Regions from separate parts of the Arthrobacter sp. FX8 genome, predicted to be linked through region 1. Evidence: riboswitches for the same ligand, from Rfam matches in the RefSeq annotation. Region 1 holds a riboswitch; each other region holds the start of a gene.

Region 1 (6,953 bases):
GCGCGCCTTCTGCGCCAGCGCGTCGGCAAGGTCCGTGGGATCGGTGCAGCTCATCAGGAGCACGGCCGGAAGGGCGATCGCAAAGCCGCGCAGGAGGAAGCCGATGCCCAGCTGCAGGGAACCTTCGCTCATGGACCAGATCCCGGCGTCGAGCAGGATCCGGCCGCTGTCCGGGGCCAGGATGGAGGTGCTCCAGCCCCCACGGCAGCGGCAAGGATCAGCGGCCAGCCGCGCTGCCACAGCAGGGACAGGGTGAGCCCGGCCAGGGGAAAGAGCAGAAGCTCAAAGACCAGGGCCACGGACGCCGAAACCCAGTCGATGGACAGCGCCAGGACGGCGGTGATCAGCAGGACGGCAGCGAACTTGCTTAGTGGATTGGCGCGGACCAGGAGGGCATGGTTGCCGCCCAGGGTGAGTTGCTGCCTCATGGCGCCACCGCTTCCGCCGCGGCCATCCGCAGTTCGGCCCCGCCCAAGGCCTGGGTGAATTCGGCGTCATGGGTCACGGACACCACGGCAGTGCCGGCATCCAGGAGCTCGGACAGGAAGGACGCCAGCTCGGCCCAGGTGTTGGCGTCCTGCCCGAACGTGGGTTCATCCAGGACCAGGACCTGCGGGCTGGCGGCAAGGACGGTGGCCACGGACAGCCGCCGCTTCTCGCCACCGGAGAGCGTGTAGGGGTTGGCGTCCACCAGCGCGGTGAGCCGCAGCCGCTCCAGCAGTTCGTCCACCCGATCCCCGCCGTGGCCCAGGTGCCGGGGGCCGAACAGCAGTTCGTCAAGCACCTTGCCGGTCACGAACTGGTGCTCCGGCTCCTGGAACACCGTCCCCACTCGGGAAATCAGCTGATCCGCCTTCCACCGGTACGGGTCAATGCCGGCACCGCGGCTCAGGTCCATGGTGGCGGAGACCTTTCCGGACACCGGTTCCAGCAGCCCTGCCAGGGTCAGGGCGAAAGTGGACTTACCGGCGCCGTTGGGACCCGTCACGGCGAGCGCCTGCCCGGCGCGCACCTGCGCGGCCAGGCCTTCCTGGACCGGCGACGGCGGGATCTTCCTTAAGCCCTTGCGTCGGGGACGTTCGCGGGAGACTGCCAACTGTTCGGCTGCGAGCAGGAGGTTTCCCGTGCCGGGGGCCGGGACCACCGCCCGGGCACGGGTTGCCGGGACGTAGCCGGGGACCCACACACCGGCGGCGGCCAGCATGGCCCGCGCCTCCGTGAGCACCCGGTCCGGCGGCCCGTCCAGGAGTACGGCAGGATCCGCGGCGGAGCCCGGCTGCAGGACCACGATCCGGTCCACCAGGTCCTTCCACACGGACACCCGGTGCTCCACCACCACCAGCGTGGCCCCGGTCTTGTCCAGGCACCGCGCCACGGCATCGCGGACCTCCAGCACGCCGTCCGGGTCCAGGTTGGCGGTTGGCTCATCCAGGAGGATCAGGCCCGGGCGCATGGCCAGGATGCCGGCCAGCGCCAGGCGCTGCTTTTGCCCGCCGGACAGGGCCGACGTCGGGTGGTCCAGCGGCAGGTGGGACAGTCCGACGTCGGCAAGCGCCTCGTGCACGCGCGCCCAGATTGCTTCCCGTGGGACGGCAAGGTTTTCGGCACCGAAGGCGACGTCGTCCCCCACCCGCGACAGGACCACCTGCGTCTCGGGGTCCTGCTGCATAAGTCCGGCGCGCCCGCGCTGGGCGCGGGGCACGGCGCCGTCAACCAGCAGCGAACCCGACTCGTCGGCGTCCCCCGCCTCGCCGCCGTCGTCGTTGATGTCCCCCAGCACCCCTGCGAGCGCGTGCAGGAGCGTGGACTTCCCGGCACCCGAGGGGCCGAGCAGGAGCACCCGCTCCCCCGGGCTGATGTCCAGGTCAAGCGCATGGACGGCAGGCTTGGCCCTGCCGGCGTGCCGCCACCCCCAGCCCCGGGCTGTGACGGCGGCAGGGCGGACGGTGCCGCCGTCACGCTGGGCTGGTGCCATCAGGAGAAGACAGGCTCCGTGGCGGCCTTGCGCGAAGCGAAGGAGCTCAGCACGCCCGTACGCGCCAGGCCGCGCGTGGCCAGCCAGGACAGGGCGCCGGCGAGAATGGCGCCGGAGAGGGTGGTCAGCACGATGTACGCCAGCTTGTCCGCACCGGAGTAGGCGATGTTCCAGCCCCACGGTGCGAACGAGTCATTCAGTCCGCAGAAGAATCCAGCCGCGGCGCCTGCCAGCAGGGAGACGGGCAGGTTGAACTTGCGGTAGACGAAGATGGCGAAGATGATTTCCGCGCCGAGGCCCTGGATGAAGCCGGAGAAGAGGACCGAGGCACCGTACTGGGAACCCATGAGGAGTTCCCCGGTGGCGGCCACGGTTTCACAGAACAGGGCGGCCCCGGGCTTGCGGATGATCAGCATTCCCAGCACGCCGGGAATCATCCAGCCGCCCGCCAGCAGCCCGGTCAGGGGCGGGTAGGCGGCATTCATGGGGGCAGAAAGCGCGGCTGCTCCCTGGTCCCACGCCCAGAAAATGACGCCGCCCGCAATGGCCACCAGCGCGGCGACCACGATGTCCACGACGCGCCAGGACTTACTGGTGGTCTTCTTGATTGCTGCAGTACTCATGTGATCCTCCTGGGAAACAGGAGGGGAAAGTGGACCCGGCTGACGGCTGTTGCCGTGCAGCCGCGGCACTTTGAGAACTCGACTCCCTTGCGCCGGTACTAACCGGATCAGGTTCGAGGGTCTGCGGCTGTCCGCACTCTCAGCGCCCACCTGCGGTGCCCGGCTTGTGCCAGGATGTCCGACGGCGGCGCTCCCCTGTCGTTATTAGTGGTGCTTTTGGATGGGTAAGGCTTTTGAACTGCCCTTCCGGGCGTGGTCAAGTTTACACCTGGCGGGGGTAGATTGAGGGCCATGAGCGCCATTCCACCGGATGTGACCGGATTCGATCCTGATTCCGCCGACGCCCAGCTGGAGGGGTCGCTGGAAGCGTCGATCGCCCGCATCGAGGCGGAGGTCCGGGAGCTCCAGTTCCCCGGCTTTTCGCTGGATGACGCGTTGAACCTGGGCCTGCTCCTGGTGGAGCTGGGCAAGGAGCGGTCCCTTCCCATAGCCATCGACATCACCAAGGGCGAGCAGGTCCTGTTCCACGTCGCGCTCCCGGGCGCCACGCCGGACAACGGGCACTGGATCCGCGCCAAGCAGCGCACTGCCGCCCGGTACGAGGTGCCGTCGCTTTTGGTGGGGCTGCGGGGCCGGCTGGGCGGCGGCCGGATCGAGGACAACGCCTGGTTCGACCAATCCCGGTATGCAGCCCATGGCGGCGCCTTTCCGATCTACGTCACCGGCGTGGGCGCCGTGGCCACGGTCGCCGTCTCCGGGTTGCCGCAGCTGCAGGACCATGACCTGGTGGTTGAGGCGCTGCGCGACATCCTGGGGTCGTCGCTGCGGGATTAGGCGCCGGTTGACCTGCAGCCAACAGGAAGCCTGCTTAGCTTTTATTAGTAATCATGCTTACTATATTGGTTCGCGGGTTTCGAGGAGGACAGGGCATGGGAGTCACCATGGGCGGTCCCGCGTTCGTTCCCGTCACCAGCGCGGCAGACCAAGGAGCACCATGAGAATCCCGGAATCCAGAGGCCCCCTCAGCAACGCCCTGTTCGCACTCCTTGCGCAGGCTCCGGCCGAAGCCGGGACGGGGCTGGACGGGCTGTACCACCTGGCGGCAGGGCAGGTGGCCGGCACTAGTGACATCATCGGCGACGAGGACATCCAGCTGGCCCTCTTCTGCCTCTACGAGCTCCACTATTCCGGCCTGGCCGGCGTCTCCGACGACTGGGAGTGGGAGCCGGCGTTAATCCGGGTCCGGCAGCTGGTCGAGGCACCGTTTGAGGCAGCCCTCCGTGCCGCCGCGCACCGGGCCGCCGCAGACTTCGAACTGCCTGCCGGTGCCCTGACCAGCGACCAGGTAGCCGACGTCCTGTTCGGCCTCGCAGCCACGGACACCGGGCCCAGCGTCTCCCGCTACGTCGCCAGGAAGGCGGGCCTGGACCAGCTCCGGGAGTTCCTGATCCACAAGTCCATGTACCAGCTGAAGGAAGCCGACCCGCACACGTGGGCCATTCCGCGGCTCAGCGGACGGCCCAAGGCGGCCCTGGTGGAAATCCAGGCGGATGAATACGGCGGCGGCCGCCCCGAGCGCATGCACAGCGCGCTGTTCGCCCGGACCATGCGCGGTTTGGGCCTCGACGTCAGCTACGGCGCGTACGTGGATGCCGTCCCCGCCGTCTCCCTCGCGTCCGTCAACCTCATGTCGCTGTGCGGCCTGAACCGGCGGCTCCGGGGTGCCATCACCGGCCACCTGGCGATCTACGAGATGACCTCCTCCCAGCCCAACCGGTTCTACGGCAACGGATTCCGCCGGCACGGGTTCGGCGCGGACGTCACCCACTACTTCGATGAGCATGTGGAGGCCGACGCCGTCCACGAGCAGATCGCAGGCCGGGACCTCGCCGGCGGCCTCGTCGAAGCCGAACCGGAACTCCTCGCGGACGTCCTGTTTGGGGCCACTGCCGCCATGGCCCTCGACGGCCGGCTGTCCGCCCATCTGATGTCCTCATGGGAAGCCGGGGCATCATCGCTGCGGGCGGCCGTGCCGGCGGCAGCATGACTAAGACGAAAGCGGTGCAGGCATGAAACCCGGACAGCACGGAACAGGATCGGACATGGACCAGGAATCCGCCGCGGGCTCCATCGTGGTCTGCCCGGACGGGCCCCTGATCGTCAGGGGTGATTTCGAGATCGTCACCCCATCCGGGGACGCGGTGCCCCGCGACCGCAGGACTGTTGCGTTGTGCCGCTGCGGCGCCTCGGCCATCAAGCCCTACTGCGACGGCACGCACAAGATGATCAAGTTCCGCACCGAGCCGCCCGCGAAGTAGTCCAACAAGCCATTTAGTCCAACAACCGGCCTGCAGCACGCCACGGCCTTGCCCGGACCGGCACGGGCGTACGGCTAGGCTGGAGGCAGTCCGTTTTCCGCCCGCAAGGAGTAATAGGAATGAACCTTTTCATCAAGCTGCTCGGAACCGGGGTGAGCCTCGGCGCAGGCCTGGCCGGCACCAAGCTGGTCAACACCATCTGGGAGAAGACCACCGGGCAGAAAGCCCCCACCGGCAAGAACGAGGATGTCCCCACCAGCCTGCGTTCGGCGTTGACCTTCGCGCTGATCTCGGCGTCCGTCAGCGCCATCATCCAGGTGCTGGCCAACCGCGGCACCCAGCGCGCCATCACCCGCTTCGCCAAGTCGCAGGACATCGTCTAGCTCCCGGCATTACCCGCCGCCGTCGGGGCTGTCTTTCCGGGCAGCCTCGGCGGCGGCTTTTGCACCACGGCCTCCAGCTCGTCGGCCGTGAGCAGCTCCCGGTGCAGGTGCTTGGTGCGGTACCCCGCGCGGCCCACCATGTGCGCGGACACCGGTACGGTGAGCAGCTGGAAGATCCAGGCCACCACCAGGACGGGCCATACCCACCACGTCCGCATCTGCAGTCCAATAGCCGCCAGCAGCAGGAACAGGCCCAGGACCTGCGGTTTGGTGGCCGCGTGCATGCGGCTCAGCAGGTCGGGGAAGCGGAGCAGGCCGATGGCGGCGCCCAGGGACATGAGCGCCCCCACCACCATGAATACTGCCGAGACGGCGTCGATCCAGCCGTCGGGACCGGACAAGTCAGGATTCATCGGGCTTCACCCTTCGGTCCGCCACAAAACGGGCCACGGTGACGGACCCGATGAAGCCGATGATGGAAATGGCCACCACCAGCATGAGGTTGTTCAGGTGCCGGTTCACGGCCATGTCGATGCACAGGGCTCCGGCCAGGATGGCCAGGAGGACGTCGGCCGCCAGCACCCGGTCCAGCAATGACGGGCCGCGGGCGATCCGCATGATGGCACCGGCCGCAGCAAGCGAGAAGATGACGGCTGTAACAGCCAGGACAACATGCATCACGTGGCGGCCTCCATTCGGACGGCTTCGAGTTCCTCCGGGCTGCCCATGATGCGGATCAGGCCGGCCTCGATGGACCGGACTTCGTTCCGCAGGCCCTCCACGTCCTGCTTGGAGGCGATGTTGAGCGCGTGCAGGTAGAGGGTGGATGTGGAGCGGTCCACCTCGACCACCAGGGACCCCGGGATCAGGGAGATCACGTGGCCGGTGGCGGTGACGATCAGGTCCTGGTGGCTGCGCAGCCCCACCGCAACGACGGCGTTGGTCACCTTGGGGCCGCGGACCGTGGCCAGGTACAGCACCTGGGCGCTGGCCACCACCACTTTGCCCACGAAGGCAAGCGCGAAGGGAACCGCGTAAAGGATGTTGAACCGGCCGCTGAGCTCCACCGGCGGAAGGTAGAACAACCGGGCCACGCCCACTGCCAGCAGGGCACCGAAGAGGAGGTTCCCGGGGCTGAAGTCCTGCCACAGGGCGCCCCAGACAATCACCAGCCAGACCAGGAGAGGCAGTTCCTGGCGCAGGGAGATGCGTTTGCGGCTCATCGCATACCTCCCACGGCAGGCGTGGCGGGAACCGGGACATCAGGGCCCAGGACTGACTGGATGTACGGGGTCCGGTCCAGCATGTCCCGCGCTGCCCGGTCCGAGAGCCCGAACAGCGGCCCGGCAAAGACGGTCAGGGCAACGCCCAGCGCCACCAGGCCCAGGGTGGGGCCCACCATGGTGCGCGGCAGGAGGGTCACGGTGTTCAGCTTGGCGCCCGGTCCCGACACCCGGGCCGGGCTGGCAAGGAGCACCGGATCCGGATGCTCAGCGTCGGTGGGCCTGCGCCAGAACGCGCGGTTCCAGACCCTGGCAACGGCCAGCAGGGTCAGGAGGCTCGTCACCACCCCGCCGATCACCAGGGCGTAGGCCAGTGGCGTGCCCAGCTCAACGCCGGCCTGCATCAGGCCCACCTTGCCGAGGAACCCCGA
Region 2 (6,953 bases), 1.6 Mb from region 1:
GCGCTCCTGCTGCTCATCGCGCTTCTGGCTGCGGGTGGGCCGATCCCCAATGTCTGCGAACCGCACATCGGTGCCGCGCGGTGACGCCAGGAGCTCGGCCCCTGCCATCATGGTGGGCTCCCAGTCGAAGACGACACCGTCGTCCCCGCCGATGACCACGGTGTCGCCCGGCTTGGCGCCCTGCTTGAACAGTTCAGTCTCCACGCCGAGCTTGGCGAGCCGGTCCGCAAGGTAGCCGATGGCTTCCTCGTTGGTGAAGTCGGTCTGCTTGACCCAGCGTTCGGGCTTTTCGCCGAGGACGCGGAACAGCGGCTCCAGGTTCTTTTCCTCGCGCCGGATCTTGAAGCCGGCCTCGTTGACGGCGCGGGGACGCAGTACGGCGGGCTGGACCTTGGGCGGTGCCGCAGCGACGGCGTCGCGGGCCGCCTTGACGATCTCCGCCATGGCGAAGCCCAGCTGGCGCAGGCCCTCATGGCTGGTGGCGGACACCTCGAACACGCGGTAGCCGCGGGATTCGAGTTCCGGACGCACGAATTCGGCCATGTCCTTGCCGTCGGGCAGGTCTACCTTGTTCAGGGCCACCAGCCGGGGGCGGTGGTTCAGGGGTACCACTTCGCCGTCCTGGCCTGCGTAGCTCATGTCGACGGCGTACTTCTCCAGCTCGCCCTCGATGATGGCGAGGTCCGACAACGGGTCGCGCTCCGATTCCAGCGTGCCGCAGTCCAGCACGTGCACCAGGGCTGCGCAGCGCTCCACGTGCCGCAGGAAGTGGTGGCCCAGGCCGCGTCCCTCGCTGGCACCTTCGATGAGCCCGGGTACGTCGGCGATGGTGAACCGCACGTCTCCGGCCTGCACGACGCCGAGGTTGGGAACCAGCGTGGTGAACGGGTAGTCAGCGATCTTGGGCCGGGCCGCGGACATCGCCGCGATGAGGCTGGACTTGCCGGCCGACGGGAAACCCACCAGCGCGATGTCGGCGATGGACTTCAGTTCCAGGACGATGTCGCGGGACTCGCCTTCGATGCCCAGCAGCGCAAAGCCGGGGGCGCGGCGCTTTTGCGAGGACAGGGCGGCGTTGCCGAGTCCGCCAATGCCGCCTGCGGCGGCCACGTACTCGGTGCCCTCGCCGACGAGGTCAGCCAGGACGGTGCCGTCCTTGGACTTCACCACGGTGCCGTCCGGGACGGGCAGGATGAGGGTTTCACCGTTTTTGCCGCCGCGCCAGTCACCCATGCCGGGGCCGCCGTTGCTGGCGTGCCGGTGCGGTGCGTGGTGGTAGTCAAGAAGCGTGGTGGTCTGGTGGTCGACGCGGAGGATCACGTCGCCGCCGTTGCCCCCGTTGCCGCCGTCGGGTCCGCCCAGCGGCTTGAACTTCTCGCGGTGGACGGAGACGCACCCATGGCCGCCGGTACCGCCGGATACGTGCAGTACTACCCGGTCTACAAAGCTGGCCACGTGGATCTCCTCAGAAACTGTTTACCTGGCGGCCCAGGGGACGCCACATCGATTGTAATGCGGTTAAAGAACAGTGGAGCGGACCCTCAGGCCCGCTCCACCGTTTCAGAACTTGTTGTTACTCTGCAGCTGCAGCAGCAACGATGTTGACTACGCGACGACCGCGGCGGGTGCCGAATTCAACGGCGCCCGGGGTCAGGGCGAACAGGGTGTCGTCGCCGCCACGGCCAACGCCGGCGCCCGGGTGGAAGTGGGTGCCACGCTGGCGGACGATGATCTCGCCGGCCGAAACAACCTGGCCGCCGAAGCGCTTGACGCCGAGGTACTGAGCGTTGGAATCGCGACCGTTGCGAGTGGAGCTCGCGCCCTTTTTATGTGCCATCTGAAATGCCTGCCTCTAAATTCTGGGGAATCTGTTGAAATGCCTGAACAGTAACCGGTGGTTACTTGATGCCGGTGATCTTGACCTTGGTCAGTTCCTGGCGGTGACCCTGGCGCTTCTTGTAGCCGGTCTTGTTCTTGAACTTCTGGATGACAATCTTAGGACCACGCAGGTCCTGGAGGATTTCAGCCGTAACAGTTACCTTGGCCAGGTCAGCGGCGGCGGAGGTGACCTTGTCACCATCAACCAGGAGCAGTGCGGGCAGCTCAATGGTGCTGCCGGCTCCACCGGCGACGCGGTTCAGGGTAACGAAGTCTCCAACGGAAACCTTCTCTTGGCGGCCGCCTGCGCGGACAATCGCGTACACCACTTGGGAACTCACTTCTCTCGACGTTTATTACAAAATTTGCGTGCGGAACCGACTTGCTAAAAGCTTGGTTTCTCGCTGTGCCTCAACGCCGTGGGGTCGTAACCCAAGTGTTGGCGTAAGCACCGAAGATCAAGAATACGCTAAATCCATCTTCGGCCGCAAATGAGGCTGGTTCAGGCGGGCCGGCTGTGGTAGTAACCACAGCCCGGCAGGAACCGCCGCAACCGTGCTCCACCATCATAGCCGGGCCCGGCCCGCGGGGGTCAGGAATGCAGCCTCGGCGCGTCGAAGAACTCCACTTCCAGGCGGCAGGACTGCTTGAACGCCGTCACCATCGCCGCCCTCTCATGGTCCGGCGCGGTCCGTCCGGCTGCATCCACGATGGCGATGGCTTTGCGGGTTGCTTCGGCGAAGCCCTCGTCGGCGTACGTCCGGAGCCAGGCCGCGTAGGCATGGCCGTCCGGTTCGCCCGAGGCCAGGAACCGGGCGTGGAGCTTCCCGCCGACTTCGGCGTAGAGCCAGAAGCAGGGAAGCACGGCGGCGGCGAGGACGGCATAGCTGCCCGACGCCGACGCTGCCGTGAGGTGGTCCACGTATGACTTGGTGACGGGGCCCAGGCCCTTCGGGGCCGGGCGGGTGCTGAGCCACGAGCGGTGGAGTTCCGATTCCACCTCAAGGCACTGCTGCGCGGATCCGGCCCAGAAAAGCTGCTCGGCCTCCGAGGGGGCCAGCGCGCTGGCCCGTGCCAGCACCCTGGAGTAGCCGTTCAGGTAGAGGGCATCCTGCGCCAGGTAGTAGGCAAAGTCCTTCTCCGGAAGGTCTCCGGACGCCAGGCCGTGGATGAAGTCCAGTGCGTAGATGTCCGCCAGGTCCTGTTGGGCTTCCGACCACAACCGGGCCGCGAAGCCGCCCTCCTCCAGGACCGGCCGCACGTGGTGGAAGTGGTGTACGGGGCCGTTCCCCTGGCCCACCTCCAATTGGCCGGAGTTCTCAAGTGCGCCGGCCAGCCAGGGCTTGACCGTTCGCAGTGATGCCTCCCAATTGCCCAAACGGGCCTGGACTGTTGCCATGGCAGAGGACAGGGAACAGCCCGTCCCGTGGCTGTTCCGCGTGGAAACCCGCTTCCCCTGCACTTCCACCACGTCCGGCCCCAGGAGGCCCGAAGTGTTGACCAGCGCATCCGGGCAGTCGAGGCCTGAAAGGTGGCCACCCTTGACCAGCACGGTGGCTCCGGTGGCTTCCGCCAGGCGCCTGCCCTGGTCCAGCGCGGTGTCCCAGTCCTTCGCCGGCTCCGTGCCCAGCAGCAGCGCGAGCTCGGGAAGGTTGGGGGTGATGAGGTGGGCAAGGGGCAGCAGTTCCCGGAGCGCGGCTTCGGCGGATTCTTTCAGCAGCCTGTCGCCGCTGGTGGCCACCATGACGGGGTCCAGGACCACGACGGCGGGACGGGCCTTTCCGAGCCACTGGCGGACAGTGCGGATCACCGACTCGTCGCCCAGCATGCCGATCTTGACGGCGTCGATGCTGATGTCGTCACTGACCGCGTCCAGCTGCTGGGCCAGGAAGCCGGCCGGCGGGACGTGGACGGACTGCACGCCCCGGGTGTTTTGCGCCGTGAGTGCCGTGATCGCGGCCATGCCGTATCCGCCATGGGCGGCAATGCTTTTGAGGTCCGCCTGGATCCCGGCCCCGCCGGACGGGTCGGAGCCTGCAATGGAGAGGACGCGCGGGACATCGCGGCCCCCAGGCAGCGCGGGGGCCACGCCGGACGCTGTGGGCAGGGGCATGGAGAGGGTCGAAGACAACAGACATCCCTTCGCCGGTACTAGCCGGACAGGTTCAACGGGTGTGGATCTCAGCCGGCCTTCTGCGCGGCACCCCGTGTCGGGTTCCAGAGTAGCCGCTGGGGCGTACCCGGCGGAAAGGTGACAGCACCCGCGCATGCAGGAAGTCCCCGCCCGTGGACTGTTCCCCCTGGATTCATGGGGGAACAGTCCGCACGACGGGGACTTCCTGGGTGGCGCGTTGGCTGCGCCCTGGCTTAGAGCTCCGAGGCGGGGACGCCGACGCCGAGGATGATCGGTTCCCCTGCCGGCTTGCCGGGCTCCGCCGCAGCGGGCTGTGCTTTGGCGGTGTCCGGGGCCTTGGCTGCGTGCGAGTGCCCCGCGCCTGTCGCCTGGACGTTCTCGTGGTGCTGGACAACGGTTTCATTTGCGGCACCCTGGGCACGGCTGGCAGCGCGGTGGCGCCGCGGCCTGCGTTGCCGGGACTGCTCCAGCGTGTGGTCGGAGTAGTCCTTTTCCGCCGGAGCTTCCACGGCGGCACGCGCCTCCGCTCCCCCGCCGGGCTGCTGTTCGGGCACCGACTGTTTGGGCGCTGACTGTTCGGCCGGCTTCACCGTGTCTGCGGCCTTGGCGGGCGCGTTCTCCACGGGGGAAGCCGGCTGGCCGAGGTGGGCAAAGGCTTCCGCGAGCCGGTCCAGCGTGAGGGCGGGCCTGGGATGCTGGTCCTCAGCGTGCTCCACGAAGGGAAGCGGGACTTCCTCGCCGCCGAAGGTCAGGACAGCTGCGGGGCGTGCCGGGCCATCGGCGTCGTGCTTCTCTTCAATAGGGGCCTGCGCAGGCTCGGCGGACGGTGCCTGCCGGGTGGCTGCCACCTCATCGTCATGCAGGTGGGCCGCATGGGCGGCAGCCGCGATGTTCGCCAGGGCAAGCCGGGTGGCCTCTGCCTTTGCGTGCCGCTCTGCGTCTGTGGGGTCCGGAAGGACGGTGTGGACGTGGACAGCAGGCGCCGGGGCAGCCTCGGGCTGCTGGCCGCCGCGTCCCCGCCGCCGTTTGCGCTCGGGACGGACTCCGGGCTGGCCGCCATCGGCCCGCTGCCCTTCGGGGCGGTGGGCTTCCCCGCGGGCTTCGGGGCGGCTGTCGGCGCGCTGGACGTGGTGCTCGGCCGCCACAATGTTGGCGCGGCGGTGCTCCACGGGATCGTCGTGCGTCACTACGCCCCGGCCGGCGCAGGCCTCACACTGCTCGCCGAAGACTTCCAGCAGGCCCGTCCCCATGCGCTTGCGGGTCATCTGGACCAGGCCCAGCGACGTGACCTCGGCAACCTGGTGCTTGGTCCGGTCGCGGCCCAGGCATTCCACCAGGCGGCGCAGGACCAGGTCGCGGTTGGATTCGAGCACCATGTCGATGAAGTCGATCACGATGATGCCGCCGATGTCGCGCAGCCGCAGCTGGCGCACCACTTCCTCGGCAGCTTCCAGGTTGTTCTTGGTGACGGTTTCCTCGAGGTTGCCGCCGCTGCCGGTGAACTTGCCGGTGTTGACGTCCACCACGGTCATGGCCTCGGTGCGGTCGATGACCAGGGAGCCGCCGGAGGGCAGGAACACCTTCCGCTCAAGGGCCTTGTGGATCTGCTCGTCGATGCGCCAGGCGGAGAAGATGTCCTGGTCCTTGGTCCACTTCTCGAGGCGGCCCACCAGGTCCGGCGCCACGTACGTGACGTAGGCCTCGATGGTGTCCCAGGCCTCCTCACCGGAGACGATCAGTTTGGAGAAGTCCTCGTTGAAGACGTCCCGGACCACCTTGATGGTCAGGTCCGGTTCGCCGTACAGCAGCTCCGGGGCCAGGATCTTGGTGGACTGGGACTGGCTTTCGATGCCTTCCCACTGGGCGCGCAGGCGGTTGATGTCGTGCGTCAGTTCCTCTTCCGAGGCACCTTCCGCGGCGGTCCGGACGATGACGCCGGCGTGCTCGGGCAGGCGGTCCTTGAGGATGCGCTTGAGGCGGTTGCGTTCGACGTCGGGCAGCTTGCGGGAGATGCCGGTCATGGAGCCGCCGGGCACGTAGACCAGGTAGCGGCCGGGAAGGGAGATCTGGCTGGTCAGCCGGGCGCCCTTGTGGCCGACGGGATCCTTGGTCACCTGGACCAGGACGGTGTCGCCGGATTTGAGCGCGTTCTCGATGCGGCGCTGCTTGCCTTCGAGGTTGACGGCTTCCCAGTTGACCTCACCGGCGTACAGCACGGCGTTGCGGCCACGCCCGATGTCCACGAACGCAGCTTCCATTGACGGCAGCACGTTCTGGACCTTGCCCAGGTAGACGTTGCCGATGAGCGAGTCCTGCTGGGTCTTGGATACGAAATGCTCGGCCAGGACACCGTCTTCAAGGACGGCGATCTGGATTCTGTCGTCGCGCTGGCGTACGATCATCTGCCGGTCCACGGATTCGCGGCGGGCCAGGAACTCGGCCTCGGTGATGACGGTGCGGCGGCGGCCGGTGTCGCGGGATTCGCGGCGGCGCTGCTTCTTGGCCTCAAGGCGGGTGGAGCCCTTGACGCTGGTGACCCGGTTGTTGACCGGCGCTTCACTGACCGCGCGCGGGGCACGGACCCTCGTCACCGTGTTGGGCGGGTCGTCGCCTTCCCCGCCGGTCAGCTCCAGGTCCTGGTCACCGCGGCGGCGGCGACGGCGGCGGCGGGACGTCACGCCGTCCTCGGCTTGTGTGGCGCTGTCCTCGTCGGCCTCGTCCTCGGCGTCAGCCTCGGCGCTGCCACCCTCGATGTCCTCGTCCGCCTTGTCGCCGACGCGGCTGCGGCCCCTGCGGCCGCGGCTGCGGCGCCGGCGGCGGCTGGAGGAATCGTCGCCGTCGTCGGTTTCTTCCTCTTCAGGTTCCTCGACGGCGGGTGCTGCGGGACGGACCACGGTGCTGAGGTCCGGGGCCTGGAAGAGCACGGATGTGGGCGATGCAG
Region 3 (6,953 bases), 1.5 Mb from region 1:
ACGGATCCGAGCCTGCCCCCACCAGGGTGAGGCCCTCCGCGCGGCCTGCGGCAACGAGCCGCGCCAGGCCGGGCAGGAGGAGCCGGCCGGTGAGGTCGCCCGAGGCGCCGAGGATGAGCAGGGTCTTCACAGTCGTTTGGCTCGTCATTTTGCCAGCATGCCACCTACCGGGCCTGACTTGATACCCTAGATAGTCGAGTCCCGATCATCCACTGAAAGAAGTGCACGTCGCGTGTTCAATTCACTCTCTGACCGGTTGACAGCAACCTTCAAGAATCTCCGCGGTAAAGGCAGGCTCACCGAGGCCGACGTCGATGCCACCGTCCGGGAGATCCGCCGCGCGCTTCTGGACGCCGATGTTGCCGTTCCCGTTGTGCGTGAGTTCACTGGCCGGGTCCGTGAACGCGCCCTGGGTGCCGAGGTCTCTGCGGCACTGAACCCCGGCCAGCAGATCGTCAAGATCGTCAATGAGGAACTCGTCGAGATCCTGGGCGGCGAAACCCGGCGGATCCGGCTGGCCAAGAACGGCCCCACCGTCATCATGCTCGCCGGCCTCCAGGGTGCCGGCAAGACCACCCTTGCGGGCAAGCTGTCCAAGTGGCTGAAGGCCCAGGGGCACAGCCCCATGCTGGTGGCCTGCGACCTGCAGCGCCCTAACGCCGTCACCCAGCTCCAGGTGGTGGGCCAGCGGGCAAAGGTCCCCGTCTTCGCCCCGCACCCGGGTGCCACCTCCACCGAGCTGGACCAGCCCGCCGGCGACCCCGTCGCCGTCGCCCGCGCCGGCGTCGAGGAAGCACGCCAGAAGCTGCACGACGTCGTCATCGTTGACACGGCCGGCCGCTTGGGCGTGGACGCCGACATGATGGAACAGGCGCGCCAGATCCGCCGTGCCATCGTGCCCAACGAAGTCCTGTTCGTGATCGACTCCATGATCGGCCAGGACGCCGTGAACACGGCCCTCGCCTTCGACGAAGGCGTGAACTTCACGGGCATCGTGCTGTCCAAGCTCGACGGCGACGCCCGAGGCGGTGCCGCTCTTTCAGTCGCGTCGGTCACCGGCAAGCCGGTCATGTTCGCCTCCACCGGCGAAGGCCTGGACGATTTCGAACTCTTCCACCCGGACCGGATGGCCTCGCGCATCCTGGATATGGGCGACATCCTCACCCTCATCGAACAGGCCGAAAAGGCCTGGGACAAGGATGAGGCCGCCCGGATGGCGAAGAAGTTCGCCGACCAGGAAGACTTCACCCTCGAGGACTTCCTGGCCCAGATGCAGCAGATCCGCAACATGGGCTCCATGAAGAAGATGCTCATGATGATGCCGGGTGCACAGAACATCCGGCAGCAGCTGGAGCAGTTCGACGAGCGCGAGATCGACCGCGTCGAGGCAATCGTCCGCTCCATGACACCGCACGAGCGGCTGGCGCCGAAGATCATCAACGGTTCACGGCGGGCACGCATCGCCCGTGGTTCCGGCGTCCACGTCTCCGAGGTCAACGGCCTGCTGGAGCGCTTCGCCCAGGCCCAGAAGATGATGAAGAAGATGGCCCAGGGCGGCATGCCGGGAATGCCGGGGATGCCTGGCCTGCCCGGCGCCGGCGGCGGTGCCCGGAAGAACGCCAAGAACGCGCCCAAGAAGAAGGCAAAGTCCGGCAACCCGGCCAAGGCTGCCCAGGAGCGCAAGGAAGCGGAAGCCCGCCGTGCCAACGCCGCCAAGGCGCTGCCTACGGGCGCCGCCTTCGGCCAGCAGGGCGGGGACTTCGACCCGTCCCAGCTGAACCTCCCCAAGGGCTTCGACAAGTTCCTGGGCAAGTAGCAGTTCCCCGGCAACGCAGCGCCGGGTGTCGTTTTGACCTCTCAGAACGACACCTGGCGCTGCTTGCTTGGGATGTCAGTGCCGTGGAATAGGGTTGGGACATGTTCAAGCAGAGGGTAGTGTTCGTGCACGGCGCCGGAACCTTCGGTGCCGCCGCGTGGCCGCGCCAGCACGGCATGGCACTGTCCTATGACGCCCTGTTCCTCCGCCGCCATGGCTTTGACGTCCTCGCGGAGCCACTGGAGTCGTCCTTCGCGGAGGACACCGCCATCATCCTGCGCTCCCTTGCCGATGACGGCCGCGGCGCCGCCGGCGGGCATGTGGTGGCGCACTCCCAGGGGGCGATCGCGGCCATGATGGCCGCCGTCGAACGTCCGGACCTGGTCTTCTCATTGACGCTGGTGGAACCGGCCTGCCTCTCCCTGACAGCGGAACTCCCGGCCACTGCCGCCCACATCAGCCTCATGCAGCCCCTCTTCGACGTGCGCCACCAGCTCAGCGACGAAGACTTCCAGCGCGAATTCGTCCGGCGGGTCTTCGCCACCGACCTCCAGCAGCCCGCCACCACGGAAGAAAAAGGTCCGCCCGCAGGCTGCGGCTCCAGGCCCCGTCATGGGAGGCGCCGCTGCACATTGTTCCCGGGGTGCCCACGCTGGTGCTGACCGGTGGGTGGGAACCGCTCTACGAGGAAATCGCCGGGTACCTCCGGGAGACCGGTGCCCTGCACCGCGTTGCCGCGGGAGGACACCGGCCCCATGACTCCCCGGACGGGGACCGGGCCATCCGGCAGTTCATCAGCCAGGTCAGCCGGAGCCAGCCGGCCCGCGCGTCCTAGCTGTCAGCAGGCACCCGCAGTTCCGGCAGGTAGACCTTGCCGCCGGCGGCAAGGAATTCCTCGCTCTTCCCGCGCATCCCGGCCGCAGCATCGGCCAGTGCCGCCTGCGCCTCCGCGGAACCAAATTCGTCGCGGATGTCCTGGCTGATCCGCATGGAGCAAAACTTGGGCCCGCACATCGAACAGAAGTGCGCCGTCTTGGCAGGCTCAGCCGGCAGCGTCTCGTCGTGGAACGCCTCAGCCGTCACCGGGTCCAGGGACAGTGCGAACTGGTCCCGCCAGCGGAATTCGAACCGCGCCTTGGACAAGGCGTCGTCCCGTTCATGCGCCCCCGGGTGCCCCTTGGCCAGGTCCGCCGCGTGCGCGGCGATCTTGTAGGTGATCACGCCGGTCTTCACGTCGTCCTTGTTGGGCAGGCCCAGGTGTTCCTTCGGGGTGACGTAGCACAGCATCGCGGTGCCGTAACGGGCAATCTCGGTGGCACCAATCGCTGAGGTGATGTGGTCATAGCCCGGAGCAACATCTGTCACCAGCGGGCCCAGGGTGTAAAACGGGGCCCCCTTGCAGAGTTCCTGCTGCCGCTCGACGTTTTCCCGGACCAGGTGGAAGGGAACGTGGCCGGGCCCCTCCACCATGACCTGAACGTCGTACTCCCACGCGCGCTGGGTGAGCTCGGCGAGCGTGTCCAGTTCCGCGAACTGGGCGGCGTCGTTGGCGTCCGCCGTCGAACCGGGGCGCAAACCGTCGCCCAGGGAGAAGGCAACGTCGTACTTCGCGAAGATCCCGCACAGCTCATCGAAGTGCGTGTAGAGGAAGTTCTCCTGGTGGTGGGCCAGGCACCAGCCGGCCATGATGGAGCCGCCGCGGGACACAATGCCCGTCACCCGGTTGGCGGTCAGCGGGACATAGCGAAGCAGCACGCCGGCGTGGATGGTCATGTAGTCCACGCCCTGCTCGCATTGTTCAATGACGGTGTCCCGGAAGATTTCCCAGGTCAGCGCGTTGGCCTCGCCGTTGACTTTCTCCAGGGCCTGGTAGATCGGCACGGTGCCGATAGGGACGGGGGAGTTGCGGATGATCCACTCCCGCGTGGTGTGGATGTCGTCGCCGGTGGACAGGTCCATAACGGTGTCGGCGCCCCATTGCGTGGCCCACTGGAGCTTGTCCACCTCCTCCGCGATGGAACTCGTCACGGCCGAGTTTCCGATGTTGGCGTTGATCTTCACCAGGAAGGCCTTGCCGATGATCATCGGCTCGGACTCCGGATGGTTGATGTTGTTCGGAATGATGGCGCGGCCGGCGGCCAGTTCGCTCCGGACCAGTTCCACATCGCAGTTCTCGCGCAGCGCCACGAAGCGCATCTCCTGCGTGATGACGCCCTGCCGGGCATAGTGCATCTGGGTCACCGTCCGGCCGTCGACGGCGCGGCGGGGCACCGGCTGCGCGCCCTTCCACTCCGCGGAGGCGGCGCCGCGGCGGACGGCCGAGCGGCCGTCGTCGAGCAGGTTGCGTTCCCTGCCGCTGTAGGCCTCGGTGTCTCCGCGCGCCACGATCCACTCCGCGCGGAAGGGCTCCAGGCCGCGGACGGGGTCGCTTCCCGGCCCCGCCGTCCGGTAGGTCCGGAACGGTGCGTTCGGCTGGCCGTTGGGCGATGGCTCCAGGGCAATTTCCGTGACGGGTACCCGGATGCCGGACCCGGCGTCGTCGATATAGGCCAGCGAATGCGACGCCAGGGACCGGGTCACCTGGGACTGGTTCACCTGGGGCGTGGAGCCGGCTCCGGAATCCCCGGTGGACGGCAGGTGGGCAGGGTTCAACTGGGTGTTTTGCGTACTCAAGGGAATACTCACTTCCTTCGCCGGCATTACCCGGACAGGTTCAACGGTCGCAGGCTGCGTCAGCCCGATCTCAGCCCCTGCAAGGGCTCCCGTGTGGTCAGAGAAGAAGCTACCACAGGCCCCCGGAAGGGCGGTGTCACATTTGCGGGTGCTAGCCTGACCGGGCATCGAAAGGAAGCCCGATGGCAGACATCATCTACTTTCGCGGACCCGTCCTGGCCGCACCGGACCGGGTACGCCATGGACTCTGGTCGGTGGACGGCAAGCTCACGTTCAGCCGGCCCGCTGCCCCTCCGGCGCGGGAACTCGACGGCTGGGTGCTGCCGGGGTTCGTCGACGCCCACTGCCACATCGGCCTGGGTCCCGACGGCCCGGTGGAACCCGCCATTGCCCGGGAGCAGGCGCTGGCTGACCTCAACGCCGGAACCCTGCTGGTCCGCGACGCCGGCTCACCTGCCGATACCCGCTGGATGCAGGGCGGCCGGGACTTCCCGGTACTGATCCGTGCAGGACGGCATGTGGCCCGCACACGCCGCTACCTGCGCGGCTTCGCGGCGGAGGTCGAACCCGACGGGCTCGTGGAGGCCGTGCGGAAGCAAGCGCGCGACGGCGACGGCTGGGTCAAACTGGTGGGCGACTGGATCGACCGGAGCGCCGGCGACCTTGCGCCCTCCTTTCCTGCCGCCGTCGTGCGTGACGCTGTGCAGGCTGCCCATGATGAAGGTGCCCGGGTCACGGCACATTGCTTCGCCGAAGACACCCTGGACCAAATGCTGGACGCCGGCATTGACTGCATTGAGCACGCCACGGGGCTGCTGCCGCGCCACCTGCCCCGGTTCGTGGAGCAGGGCGTACCGATCGTGCCCACCCTCATCAACATCGCCACCTTTCCTGATATCGCGGAGCAGGCGGACGCAAAGTTTCCGCGCTACGCCGCCCACATGCGTGCCCTGTGGGAACGCAGGCTGGAACGGGTGGCGGAGGCCCATGCCGCCGGCGTCCGGATCTTTGCCGGCACGGACGCAGGCAGCGTGATCCGGCACGGCAGGATCGCAGATGAGATCCTCGCCCTGCACGGGGCCGGCCTGCCCATGCATGCGGCCCTGGATGCCGCCTGCTGGGCAGCGCGTGCGTGGCTGGGCGCTGACAACCTGGAGGAAGGCGCGCGGGCCGACGTCGTGGTGTGCCGGGACGACCCCCGGACCACCCCGGACACGATCACGGCGCTGGAGCACGTGGTGCTGGGCGGCCGCATCATCCGTTGAGTTATTTGGTTCCGCTACTTGGAATAAATTGAAGCTTCAAGTAATTTTAATATGTGACAGGCCGCCGAAGTGACGGCCTCCAACACAAGGAGCCTTCAAATGACCGACGCAGCCAGCAGCCAGGATCTTCTTCCTGCCGACCTCGCCATGGGCACGGTAATGCTCAAGGTGGGCGACATGAAGGTCATGACCGACTACTACCAGCGCGCACTGGGCCTGGAGGCGGTGGCGGAGCAGGACGGCGGGCTCTACCTGGGCAGGCTCGGCAGGCCGCTGGTCCACCTGGCGCCGGCCCCCGGGCTGCACCTTCCCGGCAGGGGAGAGGCCGGCCTGTTCCACACCGCCCTATTGTTCGAGGACCAGGCTTCCCTGGCGGCCACCATCGCCACGGCAGCCCAGTACGAACCCCGGTCCTTCACCGGCAGCGCCGACCACCTGGTGAGTGAGGCCTTCTACTTCACCGACCCCGAGGGCAACGGCATCGAGCTGTACTGGGACCGGCCGCGCAGCAACTGGTCCTGGAACGGGACGGACGTGGTGATGGACAGCCTGGCGCTTCCGCCGCAGCGCTACCTGGAGCAGCACCTCACTGAGGAATCCCTCGAAGGCCAGCGGCGGACGTCCGCAGGCGTGGGGCACGTCCACCTCCAGGTTGGCGACGTCCAGACCGCCAGGGACTTCTACGTGGGTACCCTGGGCTTCGAGAAGACGGCGGGCTGGCATGGGCAGGCCCTGTTCGTTTCCGCGGGCCGCTACCACCACCACATGGCCATGAACGTCTGGAACAGTCGCGGCGCCGGCCCCCGCAAGGACACCCTTGGGTTGGGCGAGGTGCTCATCGAGGTTTCCTCGGGTGACGACGTCGGGGCGCTGGCTGACCGCCTGAGGGTCGCCGGGGTGCCCGCCCACCACACCGGCGCGGAGCTCCGGTTCGAGGACCCGTGGCGCAACCGGCTCCGGGTGGCAGTCCGCTGACCGGTGCTCCTGCACGGGCCGTGCGCCAGTGCTGACGGGCCAGTGTTGGGGCTCGCGGGCTCCGGCCCGGCGCGTTTGCCGGCGGGCGCGCAGCAACTAGGCTGATTCCGTACGGCCGGGCTGCAACTCCCGGCACGCAGCTCCGCCAACGGAAGAAGGGCACCCGCCATGGGCTTCACCGAGATCTTCGTCGCCACCCATGACGCCGCGCTGAAACGCGCCGG

What was found. Region 1 has a riboswitch for thiamine pyrophosphate ahead of OUO20_RS15770 (ECF transporter S component). Riboswitches for the same ligand answer to the same signal wherever they lie in the genome.
Region 2: linked by a shared signal. The riboswitch ahead of thiD (bifunctional hydroxymethylpyrimidine kinase/phosphomethylpyrimidine kinase) and the one ahead of OUO20_RS15770 (ECF transporter S component) in region 1 are both predicted to bind thiamine pyrophosphate.
Region 3: linked by a shared signal. The riboswitch ahead of thiC (phosphomethylpyrimidine synthase ThiC) and the one ahead of OUO20_RS15770 (ECF transporter S component) in region 1 are both predicted to bind thiamine pyrophosphate.

What each region holds. Positions count from the first base shown of each region.
Region 1 is NZ_CP113505.1:3,367,086-3,374,038, forward strand. Features, by position in the region: partial or broken gene OUO20_RS15760 (energy-coupling factor transporter transmembrane component T family protein) at 1-428, opposite strand, end outside; gene OUO20_RS15765 (ABC transporter ATP-binding protein) at 425-1,975, opposite strand; gene OUO20_RS15770 (ECF transporter S component) at 1,975-2,598, opposite strand; TPP riboswitch at 2,665-2,805, opposite strand; gene OUO20_RS15775 (heme-degrading domain-containing protein) at 2,890-3,432, shown strand; gene OUO20_RS15780 (iron-containing redox enzyme family protein) at 3,593-4,645, shown strand; gene OUO20_RS15785 (CDGSH iron-sulfur domain-containing protein) at 4,701-4,916, shown strand; gene OUO20_RS15790 (DUF4235 domain-containing protein) at 5,036-5,299, shown strand; partial or broken gene mnhG (monovalent cation/H(+) antiporter subunit G) at 5,309-5,712, opposite strand; gene OUO20_RS15800 (monovalent cation/H+ antiporter complex subunit F) at 5,702-5,977, opposite strand; gene OUO20_RS15805 (Na+/H+ antiporter subunit E) at 5,977-6,522, opposite strand; partial or broken gene OUO20_RS15810 (Na+/H+ antiporter subunit D) at 6,519-6,953, opposite strand, start outside.
Region 2 is NZ_CP113505.1:1,800,908-1,807,860, forward strand. Features, by position in the region: gene obgE (GTPase ObgE) at 1-1,455, opposite strand, end outside; gene rpmA (50S ribosomal protein L27) at 1,574-1,837, opposite strand; gene rplU (50S ribosomal protein L21) at 1,899-2,207, opposite strand; gene thiD (bifunctional hydroxymethylpyrimidine kinase/phosphomethylpyrimidine kinase) at 2,471-3,991, opposite strand; TPP riboswitch at 3,999-4,096, opposite strand; gene OUO20_RS08250 (ribonuclease E/G) at 4,246-6,953, opposite strand, start outside.
Region 3 is NZ_CP113505.1:1,890,683-1,897,635, reverse strand. Features, by position in the region: partial or broken gene OUO20_RS08715 (glucose-6-phosphate dehydrogenase) at 1-148, opposite strand, end outside; gene ffh (signal recognition particle protein) at 233-1,816, shown strand; partial or broken gene OUO20_RS08705 (alpha/beta fold hydrolase) at 1,918-2,651, shown strand; gene thiC (phosphomethylpyrimidine synthase ThiC) at 2,648-4,489, opposite strand; TPP riboswitch at 4,485-4,592, opposite strand; gene OUO20_RS08695 (amidohydrolase family protein) at 4,672-5,754, shown strand; gene OUO20_RS08690 (VOC family protein) at 5,854-6,729, shown strand; gene OUO20_RS08685 (hypothetical protein) at 6,898-6,953, shown strand, end outside.